3 regions of the Ruegeria sp. HKCCD4884 genome follow, and region 1 is predicted to be linked to each of the others. Evidence: riboswitches for the same ligand, from Rfam matches in the RefSeq annotation. Region 1 holds a riboswitch; each other region holds the start of a gene.
What was found. A riboswitch is a leader RNA that binds a small molecule or an ion and turns the genes downstream of it on or off. The one in region 1 is predicted to bind cobalamin.

Region 2: it holds a riboswitch for cobalamin, as region 1 does, so the genes downstream of both, GS636_RS04500 (DUF1636 domain-containing protein) here and GS636_RS15610 (hypothetical protein) in region 1, are expected to answer to the same signal.
Region 3: it holds a riboswitch for cobalamin, as region 1 does, so the genes downstream of both, GS636_RS18025 (DUF4198 domain-containing protein) here and GS636_RS15610 (hypothetical protein) in region 1, are expected to answer to the same signal.

The regions. Positions count from the first base shown of each region.
Region 1 covers NZ_WVRJ01000010.1:126,370-134,150, forward strand. Annotated here, with positions in the region: gene recR (recombination mediator RecR) at 1-218, opposite strand, end outside; gene GS636_RS15595 (YbaB/EbfC family nucleoid-associated protein) at 280-633, opposite strand; gene GS636_RS15600 (DNA polymerase III subunit gamma/tau) at 861-2,624, opposite strand; gene GS636_RS15605 (dual specificity protein phosphatase family protein) at 2,797-3,297, shown strand; gene GS636_RS15610 (hypothetical protein) at 3,300-3,707, opposite strand; cobalamin riboswitch at 3,798-4,020, opposite strand; gene GS636_RS15615 (hypothetical protein) at 4,151-5,011, shown strand; RNA gene ffs (signal recognition particle sRNA small type) at 5,061-5,159, opposite strand; gene GS636_RS15625 (bifunctional 2',3'-cyclic-nucleotide 2'-phosphodiesterase/3'-nucleotidase) at 5,199-7,067, opposite strand; gene nudC (NAD(+) diphosphatase) at 7,251-7,781, shown strand, end outside.
Region 2 covers NZ_WVRJ01000002.1:418,739-426,519, forward strand. Annotated here, with positions in the region: gene GS636_RS04490 (SLC13 family permease) at 1-433, shown strand, start outside; gene GS636_RS04495 (NAD(P)-dependent oxidoreductase) at 514-1,470, opposite strand; cobalamin riboswitch at 1,617-1,834, shown strand; gene GS636_RS04500 (DUF1636 domain-containing protein) at 1,928-2,302, shown strand; gene cobW (cobalamin biosynthesis protein CobW) at 2,304-3,359, shown strand; gene cobN (cobaltochelatase subunit CobN) at 3,363-6,656, shown strand; gene GS636_RS04515 (cobalamin biosynthesis protein CobG) at 6,653-7,774, shown strand; gene GS636_RS04520 (precorrin-8X methylmutase) at 7,774-7,781, shown strand, end outside.
Region 3 covers NZ_WVRJ01000014.1:8,337-16,117, forward strand. Annotated here, with positions in the region: gene GS636_RS18005 (energy-coupling factor ABC transporter ATP-binding protein) at 1-82, opposite strand, end outside; gene cbiQ (cobalt ECF transporter T component CbiQ) at 79-861, opposite strand; gene GS636_RS18015 (cobalt ABC transporter permease) at 861-1,439, opposite strand; gene cbiM (cobalt transporter CbiM) at 1,436-2,047, opposite strand; gene GS636_RS18025 (DUF4198 domain-containing protein) at 2,053-2,838, opposite strand; cobalamin riboswitch at 2,967-3,170, opposite strand; gene GS636_RS18030 (LacI family DNA-binding transcriptional regulator) at 3,388-4,545, shown strand; gene GS636_RS18035 (ABC transporter substrate-binding protein) at 4,542-5,897, shown strand; gene GS636_RS18040 (carbohydrate ABC transporter permease) at 5,955-7,187, shown strand; gene GS636_RS18045 (carbohydrate ABC transporter permease) at 7,187-7,781, shown strand, end outside.

The sequences.
Region 1 (7,781 bases):
TTGCAGATGTCACAGATATCGGTGGTGCCCACGTTCCCGCAGTTCAGGCATTCGCGGGCGGTCACGGCGACTTGCTGCATGGCATCAGACAAGGGTGTCAGCAGCAAAGCGCGTTTTCGGATCAGGTGCAGCACAGCGCGACGGGCCGAACGCGGGCCGAGGCCGGGCAGTTTGGCCATAAGGTCGATCAGGTTTTCGATATCGCTGTTCGAACTCATGGCCTGTCCTGTCTTGCGCCGGAGGGAGCCTCCGGCGGGAGTATTTTTAAAAAGATGAAGCTCAGAACGGCAGCTTGATGTCTGCGGGCAAGCCCATGCTTTCGGTCAGTTTGGCCATTTCTTCCTGCGAACGTTCAGCGGCTTTGGTTTGTGCATCTTTTATAGCCGCCAGGATCAGGTCTTCGACCACTTCCTTGTCGTCACCGTTGAAGATCGACGGATCAATATCCAGACCTTTCAGTTCGCCTTTGGCGGTTGCAGTCGCCTTGACCAGTCCAGCCCCGGATTCACCGACAACCATCATGTTGTTCAGCTCTTCCTGCATTTCGGTCATCTTGGTTTGCAGGTCCTGCGCGGATTTCATCATCTTGGCCATGTCACCCAGACCGCCAAGCCCGCCGAGTCCTTTCAGCATAGTATTCTCCTGTATCTCTGCTTGGGTTCTAAATACGGGCCGCAGCCGCGTGGCACAAGGGTTCCCGCGTTTGACGGTGAGGTCTTTGGAAACGCGCCTCCCTTTGTCGCGCAGTGGCAGGTTGCGCGTTATGTGAAGGCAAGGATTGGGTTTGCCGCACGGGCTTTGCCGAGACTTAGATTTTGGAACCGGGTGATCACGGTAACCTCAATAGACGCGTCACCGGCTCAATCCTCTTCGAACGGGTCCCACTCATCCTCGACTTCGGGCAGCGCCTCGGTCTCGACTTGGGCGGCGCGCTGTTCCGGTGTCTCGATCTTTGTGATCCTGGCCTTGGGAAATTGAGCCAGTACAGCCTGAACCAGCGGGTGTTGTTCGGCTTCGGCTTTCAAAGCCAGTTCGGCCTTGTCCCGAATTTCAGCAATTGTCGGCGCATCCCCGTTCGAGACGATCGAGACAGCCCACCGGTTTCCGGTCCAGCGTTGCAGGGCCGAACCCAGCCTGGGCGCAAGGTCTGTCGGTGCCTGCGTGGCTGGGGTGAACTCGATCCGACCGGGCTGATAAGACACAAGTCGCACGCCGTTTTCCACTTCGACCAGCAGTTTTACGTCGCGGTTGGCGCGGATCAGTTCGACCACGTGATCAAAAGTCGGGAACCGGGCGAGAGCCGTCTGCACATCCTGAGCCAATGCAGCAACTGGCGCGCCGCTTGGGCCGCGGGGGGTCGAAACGTAGGAAGGTGCCGGAGCCGCGCTGGCCCGCGCTGGCATTGCACCCTGCCGGGGGGCTGATACTCCGCCATTCGGCCCACCAGTTGGAGGCGTTGGAGTGTCCTGCAGCCGTTTGATCAGTTCTTCAGGGCTGGGCAGATCAGCAACATGGGTCAGGCGGATAACGGCCATCTCAGCGGCCATCATGGCATTGGGCGCGGCCGAGACTTCTTCGAGCGCTTTCAGCAACATCTGCCACATCCGAGTCAGGACACGCATCGGCAGCGCCTCGGCCATGTGCTGGCCACGGCTCCGTTCGTCAGGCGAAACAGTTGGATCTTCGGCAGCGTCGGGCGTAATTTTAACGACGGACACCCAATGTGTGATTTCGGCCAGATCGCGTAAGACGGCCAGAGGGTCTGCGCCCTCAGCGTATTGCCCGCTGAGTTCCGTCAGCGCACCCGCTGCGTCGCCCCGCAGGATCATGTCCATCAGGTCCAGAACGCGGCCACGGTCCGCAAGGCCCAGCATTGCGCGGACCTGCTCGGCAGTGGTTTCACCCGCCCCGTGCGAAATCGCCTGATCCAGCAGCGAGGTTGCATCCCGTGCCGATCCTTCCGCGGCACGTGTGATCAGCGCCAGCGCGTCATCGGCGATTTGGGCATCTTCGGCGGTTGCGATCTTTTGCAGAAGCCCGATCATATCTTCGGGCTCGATCCGGCGCAGATCAAAGCGCTGACAGCGGGACAGAACCGTGACCGGCACTTTGCGGATTTCGGTTGTTGCGAAGATAAACTTCACATGTTCAGGCGGTTCCTCGAGCGTCTTGAGCAGCGCGTTGAAAGCGCTGGTCGAGAGCATGTGGACCTCGTCGATGATGTAGATCTTGTAACGCGCGCTGGCGGCGCGATAGCGGACACTGTCGATTATTTCGCGAATGTCATTCACACCGGTTCGGCTGGCGGCGTCCATCTCCATCACATCGACATGGCGGCCTTCCATGATCGCCACGCAATGTTCGCATTGCCCGCAAGGCTCGGTCGTCGGGCCGCCATTGCCGTCGGGGCCGATGCAGTTCATACCCTTGGCGATGATCCGCGCGGTGGTGGTTTTGCCGGTGCCGCGAATGCCGGTCATGATGAAAGCCTGCGCAATCCGGTCCGCTTCGAATGCGTTTTTCAGGGTGCGCACCATGGCGTCCTGACCCACCAGATCGGCAAAGGTTTCCGGGCGATATTTGCGGGCGAGAACCTGATAGGCGGGGCTGGGCGTGTCGGTCATGTTTTCTCGGTCGGATTCGGTGCTTCGGCTCAGCGTAGTGGCCGCTGCCTTCCGCGTCCACTGCGAGGCGCGATGATTTTTGATTTAGATTCCGACCGGATTCGCACTAAGCTGTTCCAACAAAATTTAAGACTCATTTTTGTAAAGAGTTCCTGGTGGAGGACACACGTTCATGTCGCAGCTGGTTATCTATGCCCTGCAAGTCGCAGGAGGAACGCTGGCCCTGACGTCTATACCCGGACATGGCGGGGACTATGAGACGGATCTGGATACGATTGCCGCGTGGAAGCCGGGGATTGTCATTTCAATGACAACGGATGTCGAGATGCTTCAGCACGGGGCGCAGGATTTTGGCAGCGATATTCAAAGCCGCGCCAGCCGGTGGGTGCATCTGCCGATCGAAGACTTTGGCGCACCAACGGCGGCCGTTGAAGAGGCGTGGCCAGAAGTTAGCGCCGCCGCCCGGCATGCCCTGGCTGGAGGAGGCCGAGTGCTGGTGCATTGTCGGGGCGGCTGTGGCAGGTCGGGGATGGTTGTCCTGCGTCTGATGGTCGAGTGCGGCGAACGGGCTGACAAGGCGCTGGAGCGTCTGCGGTCGCTGCGCCCCTGTGCTGTGGAAACAGACGCGCAGCTGGCTTGGGCGGCCCGGGTTTCCCCGGCGCAGGTGGTGTGACCTCAGGCCGAAAGCTGTTCGGGTGCGTGTACGGTTTTCCGGGGCCGTAGCGTTGCAACCTCGATCATCGCGCATGGTGGGTTTGCAATGATGCCAGATGGCAGAGTGCGGAACGTGTTTCCAAAAATCAGATCAGCATAGAGGTTCAGGTCCTCAATTGCTGCGTTGGGCTGCGTGTCACAAAACACGCGAACACTGTCTGATTGTGCCTGGAAAATTGCCTGACACCCTTCCGCGCAATGTGAAAGCTCACTACTGCCGTCGAACTCGAATGCGTCGCCTGTGGCCGCCGAAGCTTGTGTCATGGCCTCGGAGATCGAGCGCGCCAGCCGCGCCAGGGCGGGGCAGGTTTTACCCGTCCGCTGACATACCGTTGCGCTGTATTCATGCGTCTTTGTCTTCCAGATCATCCTGCGCCCTCCGCGCGTGGTGGACAGAAGGATCGGGTCAGGTGGGACAGCGAAGTGCAGTCAGGACCTGCCCGGACACCCCGCCCGAGTTTCGGTTTCAGTTTCGATGGCAGGTCTCCTGACTTGCGGGTCATGGCTTTGCCGACCTTCCCAGCCCTCGGGGCCAGTGGCGTTTCGGCATTGCTCACCGCTTACAGTTGCGGGGGCAGTCGCGGCATTGGTTAGCGTCCGGATGACCAGACGGAACCGCACCGTGTTCCCTTTTCATCCCGACCCCTTGTGGGGGACAGGAACCATCACACAATCGCTAGCGTCTGATCCGGTTCCGAGTCAAGCGGATCTTTGGCCCCGACGTTTGGTCATGCTGGATGGGTAAAAACTTCCCGCGTAGAGTTTCAATTATTGAAGTAAGAAACTTTGTCTTCGGCGCAGGGTCAGGGATCATGTTGGATACAGAACAGACGGTTTTAACCGAAGAGTTCCTCTTTCCGTCCGGGTCATCAACCCTTTCAGCGCGCTTGTACCGACCGTTGTCGGAACCCGGCACAGTGGTTGTGCTGAACAGTGCCACAGGCGTGCCACGCGACTATTATCGCCACTTCGCACGTTGGCTGGCCGCTGAGCGCGGCATGGCGTGCCTAACCTATGATTACCGGGACTTCGGGCACTCTTTGACCGGCCGCATGAAGGATGCACGTGCGACAATGGCCGATTGGGCCTTGATCGATATGCCGGCGGCGCGGGCGGAAATGCGCAGGCGTTTTCCCGGTGCACAACAATGGACGATTGGTCATTCTGTAGGTGCCATGCTGGGACCCGTACAGCCCGATATCGACAAAATCGACCGGATGATTTGTGTGTGTTCTGGGCTTGTGACCCTGAACGATCACCCATGGCCCTACCGTGGATTGGCCGGGGTGTTCTGGTATGGGCACGCCCCATTGCTGGTCAAAGCGCTTGGGTATTTACCCGGAAATGCAATCGGTTTTGGTGCGGATTTGCCGGCATCGGTCTACTGGCAATGGCGTAAATGGTGCACCGCTCCTTCGAGTTACATGCCCGAGATCGGAGCCGGGTTGCCTGATGCGCGTTGGACAGAAACTGAAAAACCGGTGGATCTGTTTACTTTTGAAGATGACCAGATGGTCCCACCCGAGGCGGTATGGCGGCTTGCCGATCTCTATGGCCCCAAGGTCAAACGACATCTGCTGAAACCTGCTGAATTTGGGTTATCTGAAGTTGGGCATATTGGGGCTTTTGCTCGTCGTAACGCGGCCCTTTGGCCACGCTTTGTCGACATTTGAACAAGCTTAGGGACGAGACCGCGTATCACCCATTAGGCATGTGTGGAGAAAGTGAGAGGTTGGACATCGACCCAAGCGGGGCTCGTTGTGGCTGCTTCCTTCCGGACCTGACCAGGTTGGCGAGGCGCTCGCCCGCGCCAACCTCTCGACTCTGGATATAGGGAAGGCTAGGGCAAAAGACAACCCGTCAGAATGTTAGGCGGATACGCTCGAATCCGGCGTCATCGGGACTTAGCAGTTGAGCGTTGAACATGACCAACTCATCCATGTGTTCAAGGGCACCCGGACCTGTTCGAAGCAAGGCATTTACACCCGCTCGAGCTGTCAGTGTAAACGGATATGGGTGTCGCGCTACGGGATCGGGCGGAAGGCGACGAGACAGGTAATCCCGCGTCAGTTCCTTGATGTCGAGCGGTGGTAGGTTGATGCGTTGGGCCGCAGAGGCGGCAGGAAAATGTCCGCCTCCGCTGGCGCGGTAATTGTTGCTGGCCAGGACGAATCTTTGCGCAGGTTGAACAGGTTGGCCACCGAATGTCAGATTGCGAATTCGCCTGTTGTCAGGGTCGACCAACCGACCGTCATTGTCGAAGCGTGCAGGTTGCGATGGATCGATTTGATAGGACAGGCCGAAGATGACGTCGAAATTGTAACCAGCACGTTCGGGGTTTACTAAGTCCGCTTCTGTATCATGCGACAGCTGGTTGAGCACGCTTGCCGACATTTCCAGCCAATCCAGCACGTCGGCACCGTTGATCTGTAATGCGCGCAGTTCATTGGGAAACGGATACAGGTCTGCAACGTGACGCAGGCATATTTCCTCCGCTGGGACATCTGTAAAATGCCGTGGGCCAGCGCGCCCACCGCTTTTCCCAGGCGCCACGGCTGACAAAAGAGGTAACTCTTCCAAAGCGGAACCGTGCAGGAAAGAGCGCAAAGCGGCAGCCTGTGCCGCAGCGACCAAAGCCAAGCCGCGATCCGGTGCGCAAAAACTGAAATAGCTGTGCATGGATTCTGATACGCGCGCGACGGGTTTGGCAACCGCGCTGCGTGTCTGACGATGGGCGTCAGCGAACAGACGCACCATATCCTGGTCTTCCTCGACCGCGATTCCGCTCGCGCAAACCGGGCGCAGGTCCACGCGACATTCTTCAATGCTGAACCCGGCATTCGGTCGCGGAGAAACTACAAGATCAATGACACCAAGATAAGATCCAGCCGACCCGGCCATGACAACCGGGGTTTCATGCACCAGCCCGTTTGCGTGATCGAGATATTGGGCGTTGGTATCGGTGCGACTCGGAAAGGTCAGATGCGTATGCCCGGCGACAATGGCGTCGATTCCGTCGATGGCGGCCAAGGGAATTATGGCATTCTCCATCCCTTCCACCGGCTCTGTTTGGCCCAGGCCAGAATGCGCCAGAGCAACGATAAGGTCACATTCTTCAGCGCGCAGTCGTTTTGACAGGTCGCGTGCCGAGGACAGAATGTCTTCGGCTGTGACCTCTCCGTTCAGGTGATGCTCTTCCCAGCGGGTGGTTTGAGGCGGAAGAACGGATATCAAGCCGATGCGAAGGGGCATATCTTTGCCACCCAATGGCACGGTGCGGTCCAATATCGCAAATCCCTGCCATGCTTGCAGGCTACCCGATCGATGCAGGTTGCTGCACAGGACAGGGCAAGGGGCTTGCGAGATGATATTGTCCAATACCGTCAGCCCAAAACCAAAATCATGGTTGCCGAGACCTATGGCGTCGTACTCCAGCGCCGCAAAGGCTTGCATGACCGGATGCGGCACGTCGTTCTGGGCCGCCCACTCGCCCAACGGCGTGCCCTGAATTGCATCCCCATTGTCCACCAACAGAACCAAAGCATCCCCTGCTTCTTGGCGGGCTTTGCGGATCAGGCTGGCGGTGCGCGTCAATCCTAGCGTCGGGTCAGGAGTATCCGTGTAATAGTCAAAACCTGTCAGGTTCATATGCAGGTCGGTTGTTGCCAGAATACGCACATGCCCACGGTTTTTTTCGGAGGACACCTGCGTCGAAGGGTTTTGCTTCACTTTGAATGGTCTGCTTTTGAATAGGGTTATTGATTAATTCTTACAAAGCGTAACCTAAATGATTTTTCCGGGGCCGCCATGCGGCTTTTCAGCGGCAGACATGCGTGTTGCGCGTGTTTGAATTGCCATTGCAACACGGTCTGAGACATGGCAGCCCTGTGCCAGGGACCAAAAGGAATTCCAATGAAAAACGCAGAGCAGGTGACCTTTGGCGGCTCGGGTCTGGATCGGGCGGCCCATATGCGCGGAAATGCCGAAACGTTGACGGCGGCGCAAAGCCACCCGGCGGCGGCGTGCATGATGATCTGGCGCGGTAAAGTTCTGGTTACGGGCCAAGGGCTGGATCAGCTTGCTCTGCTTCCAATGACGCACTCGCTGGTCAGCGCGGGACCAGGCGGGGTCATTGAGGCTCCTGTTTTTTTGGGCCTTTCCGCTGAAGACACGCCATTGTTCGCGGTGGATATCTCGGCCTGGACCGCAGAAGGTCTGGACCTGACCGGTCTGGGAGAGTTCGTGGACAAATCCGAGCAGCAGCACCCGGATTTGCCAGAGGGATATGTGTTTGCTGAATTGCGCCGGATCATGACGCGATTGTCGCCGCGCGATGCCGAATTGGCGGCCACGGCCAAAGCCGTTATCGGCTGGCACGAAACGCATCGGTTTTGCGCGCGCTGTGGGGCTGCCAGCGAGATGTCTCAGGGCGGTTGGCAACGC
Region 2 (7,781 bases), on a different contig from region 1:
CGTTGGATGGAACACTGTTTTCCTGCTTGCCTGCCTCATACCTTTGGGACAGGCCGTGCAGAACACCGGCACGGCCGCATGGATCGCGCAGCAGATCATGGTCATTCTTGACGGTTGGCCGCTTTGGTCGCTTCAAGCGGGCATCGCTGTTCTGGCAACGGCGTTTTCATTGGTCATGTCGAATGTTGGCGCCACCGTTCTGCTCGTACCGCTGGCTGTGTCCATTGCAGTGGCTGCCGGAGGCAACCCTGCAGTCTTTGCGCTGACCGTTGCCATTTCCACTTCGAACAGCTTCATCATCCCGACCCATCAGGTCAATGCACTGATCATGGGTCCGGCGGGGTACAAGGTCATGGATTTTGTCCGTTCAGGCGGCATCATGACCGCGCTGTTCCTTGTCGTTTCGTTGGTGATGATCAACGTTATGTACTAGCGCGGCAATCGGGGCCGGATTTCTGGACTGCCCCACCCCAATTGCCGATGACATGTCGTTGGAAAGATTAGGCTGAACCTCTACGCCAAACCCCGGCCTTGCGGGACAACCTCATACCCCGGCTCTTCCGGTTCATCATCTTCCATCTCCGGCGGGAAACCGGGGGCTGTGATGTCCAAACCAGTCGCCTCTTCCAGACGTTTGATGATATTCGGCGACAGCTCGCGATCGCCATACCGGGCAATGCCATCTTCAAAAATCTTGATCATGACCGGATTCATTTCCAGAGGCACCCCGGCGCGGTCCGCTACCTCTTGAAACAGACCAATGTCCTTTTTCACCAAGTCCATAGTGAAGGAGATGTCGCGCGAACCATTCAGTATGACCTGACTTTCCGTTTCATGCACAAAGGACGTACCGGACGAGATTTTTATCGCCTCATATGTCGTGTTGAGATCCATGCCCGCCGCCTTTGCCGTGACCAGCGCTTCGGCGCAGGTGATCAGGTTGGCTGTGGCCAGATAGTTGGTCAGCACCTTCAAAACCGAGGCAGAGCCCAATTCACCCGTGTGCAAAACACGCCGTCCCATGGTGGTCAGAAACGGCAGAATCCGCTCAAAAGTCGCACGGTCACATCCCGCGAAGATCGAGATATTGCCGGTGGCCGCCCGATGGCACCCGCCCGAAACCGGGCAGTCCACTGCCGCGCCTCCGCGTTCGATCACCTCGGCCCCCAAACGCTTGACCTCGGCCTCATCGGTTGTCGACATCTCCATCCAGATTTTGCCGGGGCCCACTTCGGGCAGCATCTTTTGCATGACCGCATCTGACGCCGCAGGCGATGGCAAGCAGGTGATGACCGCATCGCAATCGCGCATCAACTGTGCCGGGCCTTCGGCTGCCTTTGCGCCAAGGGCGACAAACGCGGCCACCAGATCCGCGTTCAGATCATGCACCGTCAGATCAATACCGTTCCGCAGCAAGGATCCCGAAAGCTTGCCGCCAACGTTTCCCAACCCGATGAATCCTACTTTCATATGTCGCCTCTCCCTGCTGGCTTGTACCTGTCATGCGATCACGGATTTATCTGACCAATCATGCCGCCCAACGACAACCACAGGTCGCTTTTCACACCCGCCTCCTGATGTTACGCGCAACGCGCTTGACAAGCGGGCCAGCGGTGCCGCATGACCCATTCGTTGGTGTCGGCAAGAGCCGATGAAAAGGGAATGCGTCAACGGATCTTCCGCCAAACGCAGCCGCCCCCGCGACCGTGACCGGAGAGGGTGCCCAATGCCACTGGCCTAGGCCGGGAAGGCGGGACATCCGACAGAGGACCCTGACGTACCGGGCCTCTGACATCCGCAAGCCGGGAGACCTGCCAGCACCCGAAGTTGAAACCGGGCGGGGTGTTCCGGTATCGGGTCCATGTTGCAACACGTGGCCCGCTTGAAACCCCGTCCCCCGCGAAGAGGATTTGGGGGGATGAGAGACATGACTGAGACCACACCGGTCGAACTGCTGGTCTGCACGACCTGCCGCCGCGGGCTGCCCATCGAAGACGATGCGCAACGCCCCGGTACATTGCTGCACCAGGCATTGGAACAAGCAGAGCTGCCCGAAGGCATCACCCTGAAACCTGTCGAATGCCTTTCGAACTGCGATCAGGGCTGTTCTATCGTGTTGCGCGGCGGTCCCGATCGCTGGACCTTCGTTTACGAAAACCTGAACGAAGTGGACCATGTCGATGTAATCGTCGACGGCGCAACCAAGTATCTGGCCACCGAAGATGGCCTGGTGAAATGGCGCGAGCGCCCTGAACATTTCCGCAAAAACTGCGCTTCGCGCATTCCCCCGATTGGAGCCTGACATGTCGAATCTCGAAAAACTTCCCGTCACCGTGATCACCGGCTTTCTGGGCTCGGGCAAAACAACGCTGGTCAAACACCTGATGCAGAACCCGCAGGGCAAACGTCTGGCTGTTGTCGTCAACGAGTTTGGCGATGTGGGCGTGGATGGCGATATCCTGAAATCCTGCGCCATCCCGGATTGCCCTGCGGAAAACATCATGGAGCTGGCAAACGGTTGTATCTGCTGCACCGTGGCCGACGACTTCATCCCAACCATCGAAGCCCTGATGGCGCTGGAGCCGCGCCCCGAGCACATCCTGATCGAAACCTCTGGCCTCGCCCTGCCCAAGCCGCTGCTGAAAGCGTTCGACTGGCCGGATATCCGCTCAAAGATCACTGTCGATGGCGTGATCGCTCTGGCCGATGCCGAGGCCGTCGCCGCCGGTCGCTTTGCCCCGAATGTCGAAGCTGTCGATGCCCAGCGCCTCGCCGACGACTCGATCGATCACGAAACGCCCCTGTCCGAGGTGTTTGAGGATCAGATCTCGTGCGCCGACATCATCCTGTTGACCAAGCCTGATCTTGCAGGGCCCGAAGGTGTGGCCAAGGCCAAAGAAGTGATCGCCGCCGAAGCACCGCGCCCCCTGCCTGTTGTCGAAGTTGCCGAGGGCGTTGTGGATGTCCGCGTTGTACTTGGCCTGGAAGCGGCTGCCGAAGACGACATGGATGCGCGTCCGTCGCACCACGACGGTCACCACGATCATGAACATGACGATTTCGAAAGCATCATCGTCGAGTTGCCGGAACAATCCGATCCAGCCGATCTGGTCGCCAAGATCGAACGTCTGGCGACCGAGCTGAACATCCTGCGGGTCAAAGGTTATGCGGCAGTACAGGGCAAACCCATGCGCCTGCTGGTTCAGGCTGTGGGCGCACGCGTCCGTCACCAATATGACCGCCCATGGGGACCAGAGGAAGAGCGCCGTTCGCGTCTGGTTGTTATCGCCGAGCATGACGACATCAAAGAGGCCGAGATCCACGCGATCCTCGCGGGCGTCACCGAGGCTGCCGAGTAAACCATGCACGTCGTCTTCCGCGAAAGCCACGGGCTCGAGGAAACCGAGACCCCAACCGATCTGGGCCAAAGCCCGGCGGATCTGGTTGTTTTGTCCTTCTCGGACAGCGACCTCGGCGCTTTCGCGGCGGGCTGGCATCGTGGCGGCGGAACCGAGGGTCGAATGCCAACGCTTCGACTGGCCAATTTGACCGCCCTCAAACACCCTCTGTCCGTCGACACCTATGTCGAGCAGACGTTGGACGGCGCCAAGGGCATTCTGATCCGCCTGATCGGCGGCGTGCCTTACTGGTCCTACGGCTTGCAACAGGTTCTGGCGCTGGCGCAGGCCAAGGGTATCGCGCTTGCCGTTCTGCCCGCGGATGGGCGCGAAGATACGCGGCTGGATGACTACTCTACCCTGCCCGTTTCAACGCTGCGCCGTTTGGCCCATCTGTGCGACACCGGTGGCGAGGTCGCAGCACAAGCCGCATTGGCCCAGATGGCCTTGGCAGCAGGGCTTTATGCCGGGCCGGTGATGGGCGCAAAGACCCTGCCTGAATGCGGCGCATGGTGCCCGGATCGTGGTGTAATCCCAACGGATACCGCGTTCGAAGGCGACGCAAAACGTATCGTCGTCACGTTTTACCGCGCATATCTGACGTCGGCCGACACCGCCCCAGTCGCAGCTCTGATCCGCAGTTTGCGTGCGCGCGGATTTGCGGCAGTGGGCCTGTTCGCGCCTTCTCTCAAAGCGCCAACTGCTGCCGATTGGTTGCGCGAGACGCTTAGGACGTTGACCCCCGCTGCCATTATCAACGCCACGTCCTTTTCGGGCAAAGGCGCGTCGGGCACGTCTCCGCTGGATACCGCCAATGTGCCAGTGTTTCAGGTCGCTCTGGCCACCTCGCGCCGCAAAGCCTGGGCTGAGGCGGAACGCGGTCTCTCACCTGCCGACCTTGCCATGCATGTTGTCTTGCCCGAGGTAGACGGGCGGATTTCGGCGGGCATCGCTTCATTCAAGGAACCGGGTAAACGCGATCCTCATCTGGAATACTCCCGCTTTGCCCACCGGGCCGAGGCCGAACGGATCGAAGCCATTATCGACCGGGTATCAGGCTGGCTGCGCCTGAACGACAAACCGAAGGCGGATCAGATCCCGGCGTTGGTGCTGTCGACCTATCCCGGCAAAGACTGGCAGATGGCCCATGCGGTGGGCCTGGACGCGCTGGCATCTGCCGAGGCGATGCTGTCCGATCTCCAGAACGAAGGCTATGACACCGCGTCAGCAGAACCGATTGCTGAAACACTGTTGGACGCCCGCATTTCTTGGCCGCTGGACGAGTACTTGCAAGCGCTGACCGATCTGCCCGAGCAGTTGCGAACCGATCTTCAAACGGTTTGGGGCAAATGCGAAGACGACCCCGCCTTTGCAGGAGGCGCGTTCCACTTCACAGCTCTGCGCCGTGGCCAAGCTCTGGTCGCGCTGCAACCCGAACGCGGAACACCGGAACTGCGCGATGACGATTATCACGACCTGTCGCGCACGCCGCGTCACAGCTATGTCGCCTTTTATCTGTGGTTGCGCAAAGGTCTGGGAGCGGATGCGCTGATCCATATCGGTGCGCATGGCACTCTGGAATGGTTGCCGGGTAAATCTGTGGCCCTGTCTGCCGATTGCTGGCCCGAAGCGCTGATCCGCGACCTGCCAGTGATCTACCCCTTTATCGTCAACGACCCCGGAGAAGCCGCGCAGGCCAAGCGTCGGATCGGGGCCGTCACGCTGGGCCACATCCCACCGCCGATGAAGGAAAGCGGAACGCCAGACCGGATGGTGCGGTTGGAGTCGCTGCTGGATGAGTTCTCGAACGCAGACGGGTTAGACCCCAAGCGCCGCGACCGTTTGCAAGAAGATATCCGTGACGAAGCGCAGGCCATCGGGCTGGAAAACGATCTTGGCCTCGATCAAGCCACCTGCACAGCCGAGGCGATCACCCGGATCGACCGCTTTGTCTGTGACATCAAGGAAAGCCAATTCGGCGACGGGCTACATATCTTTGGTCGCGTGCCCGAAGTGACAGGCAATTTCGACCCAACGGCTTCGGCCCATGCCGAACGAAGTGCTCTGATCGACGCGCTCGCGGGCAAACGGATCGAGGCTGGCCCATCCGGCTCCCCGTATCGTGGGCGGTCGGACGTGCTGCCGACCGGGCGAAACCTTTATACAACCGACCCACGCTCGGTCCCAACCCGCGCAGCCTATGCGCAGGGCGTCAAACTGGCTGAAGAACTGGTACGCCGCCATCTGCAGGAAGAAGGCGATTACCCCAGGGGGCTGATTGTAGACCTGTGGGGCTCGGCCACCATGCGCACCGCGGGTGAAGAATTTGCCATGGCGCTGCATCTACTGGGCGTCAAACCCGTTTGGGACAAGGGTTCCGAACGGGTGTCGGGCGTCGAAGTCCTGCCGATTACCGATCTCAGCCGCCCGCGTCTGGACGTCACTCTGCGCGTGTCGGGCTTGTTCCGGGATGTGTTCCCGACCCTTTCGGCGCTATACGGCCAAGCCGTTCGTGCTCTGTCTGCGCGTGACGAAGCACCGGACTGGAACCCCTATGCAGGCTTGGCCCCTACGGCCCGCGTCTACGGCCCGGCGCCCGGGAGTTATGGCGTCAACATGACCCAATTGTCCGAAGTCTACACCGACGAAGCGCGCGCCCAGGCGGGTGAGGCTTGGCTGGAAGCCAGTTCTTTCGCGCTGGAAGGCGAACACATCGCACAGGACAAAGACGGTATCACCCAGCGCGTGGCCGATGCTGACAGCTTTGTTCACCTGCAGGATCTGACCGAGACCGATCTGCTGCTGGCCAATGACTACGCTACGCATGAGGCCGGATTTGCGGCAGCCAAGAAAATCACCGGAGGTAGCGTGCAGCTTTACCATCTGGACAACACAAACCCCGAAAACCCCCGCGCCCGAACCCTGCCGGAAGAGATCAGCCGTGTCGTTCACGCCCGCGCCGCAAATCCCAACTGGATCGCAGGGATGCAGCGGCATGGTTTCCGGGGCGCGGCTGAAATCGCGGCGACGCTTGATCACATGGCATCCTTCGCCCATCTGTCCGGGACGGTCGCACCACATCTGTTCGATCTTTACCACGATGCCACTTTGGGCAACGAAGAAGTGGACGCCTTCCTGCAAGAGGCTAATCCCCTGGCCCATCAAGCAATGCAGGACCGGTTCCGCGCGTTGCTGGAGGCCGGGCTTTGGAACACCCGTCGAAACTCGATCCGGGCGGATCTGGAGGGCCTGACATGAGCGCTCCTATCGTGCAGGGTTGGTGCCCCGGTGCCCATCGTCCGATGATGTCCGGCGACGGGTTGGTCGTGCGGGTCCGGCCCCGGCTGGCGCGTCTGACAGCTGATCAGGCATTGGGTCTGTGCGACCTTGCAGATCGGTTTGGCAACGGGTCGATCGACTTGACCAACCGTGCCAATCTTCAATTGCGGGGCGTGGAGGACTATGACCATCAGCCGCTGCTTAAGGAGCTTGCAGCGCTGAACCTTCTGGATGCGGAACCCGGCATCGAGGTTCGACGCAATATTCTGGTCACACCGCTGTATCAGGCCGGTGATTTGACTGCGCGGCTGACTCAGGAACTGATCGACCGGTTGGCGGAGTTGCCTGCCCTGCCCGCCAAGTTCGGTTTTGCCATCGACACCGGACCCGCGCGGCTTTTGAACGCGGATTCGGCGGATATTCGTCTGGAAACAGGCGTTGACGGCCTAATCCTGCGCGCCGATGGCTGCGAAACCGGGCGGCCCATGACCGAGGCCGACGCCATTGATCATGCGATCGCGTTAGCCATGTGGTTTTCAAAGACATACACGTCCGAAACTCGCCGCATGGCGCGGGTCATCGACGCGTTGCCGCAGGAATGGCAAGGGCATGCGCCGGGTCCCGTCGGCTCAAAACTGCAACCTGGCCCATGTGATCTGGGCGCGCTGTACGGCGCAGCTTTTGGATCGCTGCCTGCGCGCAAACTTTATGATCTGATTGACGACAGCGGCGCGGCTGCCCTGCGTGTCACGCCGTGGCGGCTGATCCTGCTGGAAGGCGTGGCGGCGATACCCGCAACAGAGTTTGTCACGGACGCCTCTGACCCGCTGATGACCACCGACGCCTGCCCCGGCGCACCGTTTTGCCCGCAGGCGCAGGTGGAAACCCGCGACATCGCCCGTGCCTTGGCTGCGCGCATACCCGGACGCCTGCATGTCTCGGGCTGTGCCAAGGGCTGTGCCCGGATGGGGCTTGCCGACATCACATTGGTGGGCGCAAACGGACGATTTGATCTTGTAAAACAGGGCCGCGCAGGGGATGAGCCCTGCCAGCGCGGGCTCGACCCCGAAACACTCATGACTATGGACTTCACCTGATGCCCTA
Region 3 (7,781 bases), on a different contig from region 1:
CAAGTGAAAGCGATGCCCCGTCCAGCACGGATGCCTGCCCGGGATAGGCGAAATGGATATCTTCGAGTTTAAGGATCGTCATAGGAAATCCAGGCAAAGAAGACCAAGGCAGATCGAACCCAAGGTCACAGCAAACATGCAATCCCGCCGGGTCAGGTAGAAATCCTGCAGCAAAAGAAGACGCCCAGAAAAACCTCGGCACTTCATAGCGCCCAGTATGCGTTCTGACCGTTCGATGGCACGCACCAGCATCATGCCCACCAGATAGCCAAAGCTGCGATACGTGTGCCAGTTGGTGCCGGGGCGGAAGCCACGAACTTTCATGGCGCCGCGAAGGCGCAGATATTCTTCGCGCAAGACTTCGATATATCTGATGGTGAACATCAACAAATGCACAAGAGCATCTGGGCAGCGTAGTTTGTGCAAAGCATGACCCAGAGTGACGGGTTCCAACGTGCCGACCAGAACCATCAGGGTCAGGACCACGGCGTTGGCTGTCAGAGCGATCTCAATGGCTTTCCACAGTCCCTGCCAACTGGCCGGATACCCAAACAGGGTGAACATCGCGTCACCGGGCATGGAAAAGGGCAAAAGTATCAACATGAAGATGATAAAGCTGTCCATCATGGCCATGCGTTTAAGTGTGCGGCGCACGGGTAGGCGAGACATCAATAGCAAGCCGATAGAGATTGCCAGAGCCACAATCAACGCGGGGATGCTGGATAGCGAAACCGTAACAACAGCAAAAAAGCACGTCATCACGATCCGCATCCTAGGGTCCAACTCTCCGATCACCCCGAAGGGTGCGCTGGCATCAGCTTCGGCCAGCGTCTTTGCCTGGGGTTCCAGAGCGTGAGCCATCAGGCGGCCATTTTCCGGCGTGCAGCGACAAAAAAGCCGATACCGAACAGACCGATGATGTAGCCGATCCCACCAAGAACGGTCTGCAAGTCGTTGTGTTCGCGATAGGCTGCAATCTCACGACGCAGAGGGCGGGTTTCGTCTCGCACCGCTTGGGCAATGGCCGCGCGCTCCTCGTCGGTTAATGACGCGACAGTCGTCGCGGTGTCGTTTGCGTTTTCAACCTGCGTAACAGGTTTTACAAGCTCCGCATCCACGCCCAAAATCTCAGCCACTTCCTCGGCGGGCATGGTGACCTCGGCAAGATGACCGGCGCCCAGATCTGCTTTGAACGTGTGCGCGACAGGTTCGGTGGGGGTGTAGAGGAAGAAACCATCGGTATCTGTGACTGTTCGCCCCAGTTCAGCGCCATCGGGGCCGTAAACAACAACTTCTTGGTTTTCAGCCATGTCGCCGTTGGAAAAGCCCAATTCCCCTTCAATCGCGTCGCCTGCAGGAAAGACCCCGGCGATAACTTTATGGGCCAGCGCAGGAAGCGGGGTAAGCCATATCGCAACAACAAAAATTAGCTGTCTCATACGGGGGCACCCCTCAGAAAGAGTTCAGGCTTGACCTTGCGGGCCAATAGAATAGCAAAACCGGTAAGTACCGCTTCGATTGCCATGACGGGAATGTGTGCAAAAAAGACCAGTTTCGCGGCTGGTAGGAATTCGTCACCAGACAGAGCCAGAGAGACAGCGACAAGGGCCGTCGTGGCTGCAATCGAAAACGCTCCTCCGATGCCGCCCCAAACAGCGCCCTGCACCGGAGAGCCGCGTGCGATCAATCGGCCAAAGATCATCCATGTCAGCACCGCCGGAAGTGCGATGTTGACCGTGTTAATCCCAAGCACAGTCAAACCGCCAAAACCAAAAAACACGGCTTGAAGCAGCAAGCCAACAAACAGCGCAGGAAAAGCGGCCCAGCCAAGCAAAAGCCCAGCCAGACCGTTCATTATCAAATGCACAGAGGACGGGCCGATCGGCACATGGATCAGCGAGGCTACAAAAAAGCTGGCCGACAGGACGCCCGCGGTGGGAATGCGGTCGAGGTCCAGCGATTTCAGCCCTATGGCAATGCCGCCAGCCGCTGCGATTGCGCCGCCGATCACAACTGGGTTCGAGAGGGCTCCGTCCACGATGTGCATAGGGGTTACTCCAGATCCCAGGCGCGGATCCAGATCACAGCATCCTGGCTCAGTTCTTTGCCTTCATATTCGGTTTTTGGGCCCGAACCCAAAGCAGCAAAACCCCAGTAACCCGCTTTCGGTACACCAAAGGTGAAATAGCCGTTCTCATCTGAAATCGCGACCAATGCGCCGCCCGGCAGTGGGGATGCTGTGGCGTCTTTGGCACCGTTTCCCGCCAGATCGGGCTCGGCTGCCATGTATTCGATTTCGATCTCAGCACCGGCAACCGGTTCGCCTTCGCTCAGTACACGGCCGGTGAAGGTGGAACCTGCAATGACGTTATAGGGCTTGTTCAACGGCAGAATTTCGGTCGCCAGACCTTGCGGTTGATCCCAGTCGGTGGGCAGTTCATTGCGGTTCAGGTAAGCCTTAGTGATCTGCTGGATATAGATATCCTCGGATTCTTCGTAGTAAGGCGCAGGTACCGTCACCAGCACATAGTCGCCGGAACGTTTCACCGGGACCGAACCGAGAAAGGCTTTGGCGCTGTTCTCGGGGCCTTCGAATGTGGTTTCTTCCAATGTACCCAACAGATCGGTCTTTTCGCCGTTGTGGATCACATAGAATTCTTCTGGCTTTTCCAGGGTCATCACGTGCCCGGCTTCAAACGGATGCCAGAAGACCAACTTGACCGGAACGTCGCCCGGACGCTCGATCATGGTATCCTCGGTGTATTCCAGCAAGAAATGAGCCTGAGCCAGCGCGGGCAGCGCCGCAGTAGCGGCCGCGGCCAACAAAAAGTGTTTCACAAATACGTCCTTCTCACGTCGCGCCTTCCCCGGCACGCATTGGTTTTTGACATAGGGGAATGCGAAACTATCTGCCCCAACAGGCAAACAGATCCGGCGCACACCCCGTCGCCGATGATGAGCACCCTTTCCGAGGGCGCATGTTCGGCAGGTCTCCTGACTTGCGGGTCTTAACGCTAAACTGGCCTTCCCGGGTGTGACCCAGTGGCGTAATCAGTCTCGCTCGCCGCTTACAGTTGCGGGGGCAGTTGCAGAATTGGCCAAGAATGTGCCGCACTGCATTCCCTATTGCCTCCGGGTGACTCCCCGGAACCGAACATGGCGCGTTGATGACAGAAAAACTTGATCATGGTCAACTCCCGATTGCGGCATTGGGAGGGTCATCTGCGAATTCCAGAGGTGTTCCGCTTTAAACTCATCGGCTGCGGTGATGTCTAAGTGTTGGTGTTGTGACCTGTTCGTTGATTGGGAGTGATTGTCCGTCGCGGGGTGCTGGAATTAATTTTTTGATTGCCGAAACCGGTTTCGGAGCAGTTAAATGAAAGAATGATGGCGAATCCCGAATTGCAACAGCGACAAATCCGGTCCCAGCGCGCCGCGTCCGGTGGGCGGGTGAAGCTTGACGAATTGGCACATCACCTTGGCCTTTCGAAAAGCACCGTGTCGCGTGCATTGAACGGGTATTCCGACATTTCAGAATCAACGCGAAAGCGTGTTGAGGTGACGGCGCGCAAGATGGGGTATCGCCCGCTCAGCCATGCTCAGGCTATTCGAACAGGGCGCGTGCGTGCCATTGCCATGGTCATCAACAGTGAAGAACCGGACCGGCACAATCCGTTTTTTCAGGACTTTCTGGCAGGGGCTTGTGAAGCTGCAAGTGCGTCTGACTGGACGATGACAATTTCGACCGCGAAGTCGAAGCAGGACATGTTAAATGTTTTGGGCCGTTTGGTCGAAGAACGAAAGGCCGATGGATTTATCCTGCCGCGTACCGAAGTAGATGACGCGCGAGTTGGGTACCTCAGCGACCTGCAGGTGCCTTTCATCCTTTATGGTCGGACAGGATATGGTCGAACCGGCTATCAGGACGATACGTCGTGGTTTGATATTTCCGGTGAAAAAGCCATGAGCGGCGCGGTCGAACGTCTGGTCCGTTTTGGTCACAGCCGTATCGGGTTTGTCGGCAGTGATCCAAAGTTCAACTACAGCCACCTGCGTCGGGATGGCTATGTCGACGGGCTTAGGGCTGCAGGATTGCCAGTCGATCCCGAATTGATCCGCGAAGGGGCCCGCACCCGCGAAGAAGGGGCCGCTGAAGCGCGCGCTGTATTGCGTCTTCCTGTCCCGCCTACCGCGATAGTATTTGCGACAGACCAAGCGGCACTGGGAAGCTACTCTGTTTGCGCAGAATTTGGCCTTGAGATCGGGCGCGATGTCTCGGTTCTTGGATATGACGGGGTCCCGGAATGCCAATACGCCAGCCCCGGGCTGACGACGTTCAGCGTCGACTCCAAACGGGCAGGCGAACGCCTTGCAACGATGCTTATACGTCAGACCCGCGGGGAAGAACCCGCAACTTTGCGCGAGCTTAGCCAGGCGGTGCTGATCGAACGCGACTCTGACGGGCCGCCACTGCTGACGTCGAACGAGTTGGCGAAAAAAATCAAACAATCCATGGAAGACAATCGGGGAGGAAACCGACCATGAAACTTACACCAAAAGCAGCTAGGCTGATGCTCGGCTCTTCGTTGGCACTGGCGCTGACGGCCATGTCGGTACAGGCGGACACGATCCGTTTCTGGACGACCGAAGAGCAGCCCGAGCGTCTGGCGAAACAGCAGGAAATGGCTGACCAGTTCAAAGCTGAGACCGGTACAACCGTTGAGGTGATCCCTGTCACAGAAACGGATTTGGGCACCCGCGCAACCGCAGCCTTTGCCGCAGGTGACTTGCCAGATGTGGTCTACCACCCGTTGCAGTACGCCCTGCCGTGGGCCGAAGCGGGCATTCTGGACACCGAAGCTGCGACCGAAGTGATCGAAGAACTGGGCGCTGATACTTTCGCTCCGGGTGCCTTGGGCATGGCAGCGTTCAATGGTGAAACCGCCTCGGTTCCGGTGGATGGCTGGACGCAAATGGTTGTCTATCGCAAGGACCTGTTCGAAGAGGCCGGCTTGGAGGCGCCTGACAGTTTTGCAGATATTCAGGCCGCACTTGAGGCGTTGCATAACCCGCCAGAAATGTATGGTTTTGTTTCGGCCACCAAAGTTGACGAGAACTTCATGAGCCAGGTGCTGGAGCATGTTTTCCTGGCAAACGGTGTCAGCCCTGTTGGCCCCGATGGGTTCCAGCCGCTTGATGAGGCCAAGACCACCGAAGTTCTGGATTTCTACAAGGCTATTTCCAAAGCTTCGCCTCCGGGTGAGCTGTTCTGGAAGCAATCGCGCGAGCTGTATTTTGATGGTAAAGCCGCCATGATCATATGGTCGCCATTTATTCTGGACGAATTGGCTGGTCTGCGCGACAGCGCCCCGCCGACCATCAACGACGACCCGACCTCGCGCGATCTGGCCAGCAAGACTGGTATCGTTACCAAACTGTCCGGCCCGTCGAACCCCGATGGCGCGGCCTGGGGTGATGTGCGGTATTTCGGTATCACCAACGATGCAGACACCGACGCGGCGATGGAATTCGTAAAGTTTGCCATGGATGACGGCTATACCCAGACGCTGGCTATTGCGCCTGAGGGTAAGTTCCCCGTGCGCCGTGGTAATGCAGACAATCCGACCGCGTTCTCTGAAGCCTGGGCGGAACTGCCCGTCGGTGTCGATCGCAAGGCCCCTCTGGGCGAGCTGTATGAACAGGCAATGATCGACGAGATTGTTGGTGGTCTGGACGTGGCGCAGCGCTGGGGCGTAGCCGAAGGTCAATTGGCGCTGGCGTCGAAAATGATCAACTCTCAGGCCATCAATCGTGTTGTACGTCAGTACATTGATGACGAGATCGACGCAGCCGCAGCGGTTGCAGCCATGAACGAAGAGCTGGCGAAGGTTCAGTAATCTAGTGGCAACTGCAGCGGCGTGCGCGCCGCTGCACCCAACCCTTCGAGGTACCCCATGACTTCGGCCACCCCACCGACCGGAACCGGGGCGTTAGCCAAACGCGAGGCGCGTCTGGCCTGGACGCTGCTGGCTCCGACCGTGATCAGTGTATCGCTTGTGGTGATCTTGCCTTTGCTGGCAATCTTCTGGATCAGCTTCAAGCCGTTTACCCTGTCCGATCTCCGCCCACCCGCACCGGTTGTGCGTGAAAGCCTGCGCGGATCGGGCGACGATCTGCGGATTGAATACCGTCTGCGCAACTCCAGTCAGGAGATCGCAATCGACGGTGTCACCCTTAGCGACGTTCTGCCCGACGGTGTCGTCGCGGGGGACGTTGCCGCCCCCTGCGTTTTGGACGGGCAGGACCTGTTTTGTGACTTCGGCACTTTGGAAGGGGGCCAGCGCGAGCGTATCCGCATTCCCGTTGACGTGGACGGCGACCCCGATGCCTTTGAAGACGTGGTCGAAGCGTCAGAACCGCGTGTGACCGGAAGCGGGCCGAACGTTCTGACCAACTTTGAATTCAGCCTCGAAAACTATGCTCGCGTCTTTGACGGGTCTGAGTTCTGGGGCGTGCTTTGGGTCACGCTGTTTTATACGGTGTTCGGAACCATTGGTGCCTTGGTCATGGGCCTGTTTGCAGCGCTTTTGCTGAATAAAAGCTTCAAAGGACAGGGGGTCATCCGGGGCCTTTACTTGTTTCCCTATGTCGCTCCTGTCATTGCGGTGGCCTTTACATGGGTCACGCTGTTTGATCCGTTTTCGGGTTCTGCCAATGCGCTTTTGATCCAGATGGGTCTGACCAGTGCGCCGATCAACTTTTTCGGCGAACGCCCTTTGGCACTGATCATGGTCACGGTGTTCGAAATCTGGCGCTATTTCCCGCTGTCCTTCCTGTTCATTCTGGCGCGGATGCAATCCATTGATAGCAGCATGTATGAAGCGGCTGATATGGATGGCGCGTCGCCCTTCCAGAAGTTCTGGTTGCTGAGCATTCCGCAACTGTTGGGCATCCTGTCGGTGCTGTTCCTGTTGCGCTTCATCTGGACGTTCAACAAGTTCGACGACATTTTCCTGCTGACTGGTGGTAACGCGGGTACCCGCACACTGACTGTGAATGTCTACGAGCAGGCGTTTGCAATCTCGAATATCGGGGCAGGCGCGGCGGTGGCCGTGGTCATCCTGCTGTGCCTGATCGCCTTCAGCTTTGTCTTCTTCCGCTTCATCAGCCGTGAGGAGGGTCTGTGATGCGCAAAGGTTTCATCACTGGCCCGGTTCTGGGCGCACTCTGGTTGGTCATCATTGCCAGCACTGTCGCCGTCAGCATGTCCTTCGCCACGGGCGCAGCGTTTCGCCCGCAGGTGGGTTTGAGCCTGATCTGGGGCGCGGTGGCAGGTCTTACCTATGTTGCGTTTCCGGCGCGCCATGCTCCGGCGCGTTTGGCGATCTCTGTGCTATTGGGTTTGTCTTGCCTAAGCGGTTTGGGCCCCGTTCTGATTGGCCCGGATACGACGGTGCTGGCAAGTCTGATCACAATCATCGCCGTTGCGGTTGTCATGCACCTGTCTTTGGCCGAGATCCTCAAAGAACTGCCTTTCGCCGAACTGACACGCCATGAATTCGAAGATGCGGTGATCCGCTTTTGTACCGGATTCGGGTATATCTTTTTCACGGCCATTGTCGTCATCCCATTTTATGTGATGGTGATGACCAGCCTGAAATCGCAGCAGGCGCTGTTGCAGAACCCGCTGGATTTCTCAGTAGACCTGAGCCAGGGCACCGCGTTGTTCCGCAGCTATACCGAGCTGTTCCGTGACTTCAATTTCGGCACTTATCTCTGGA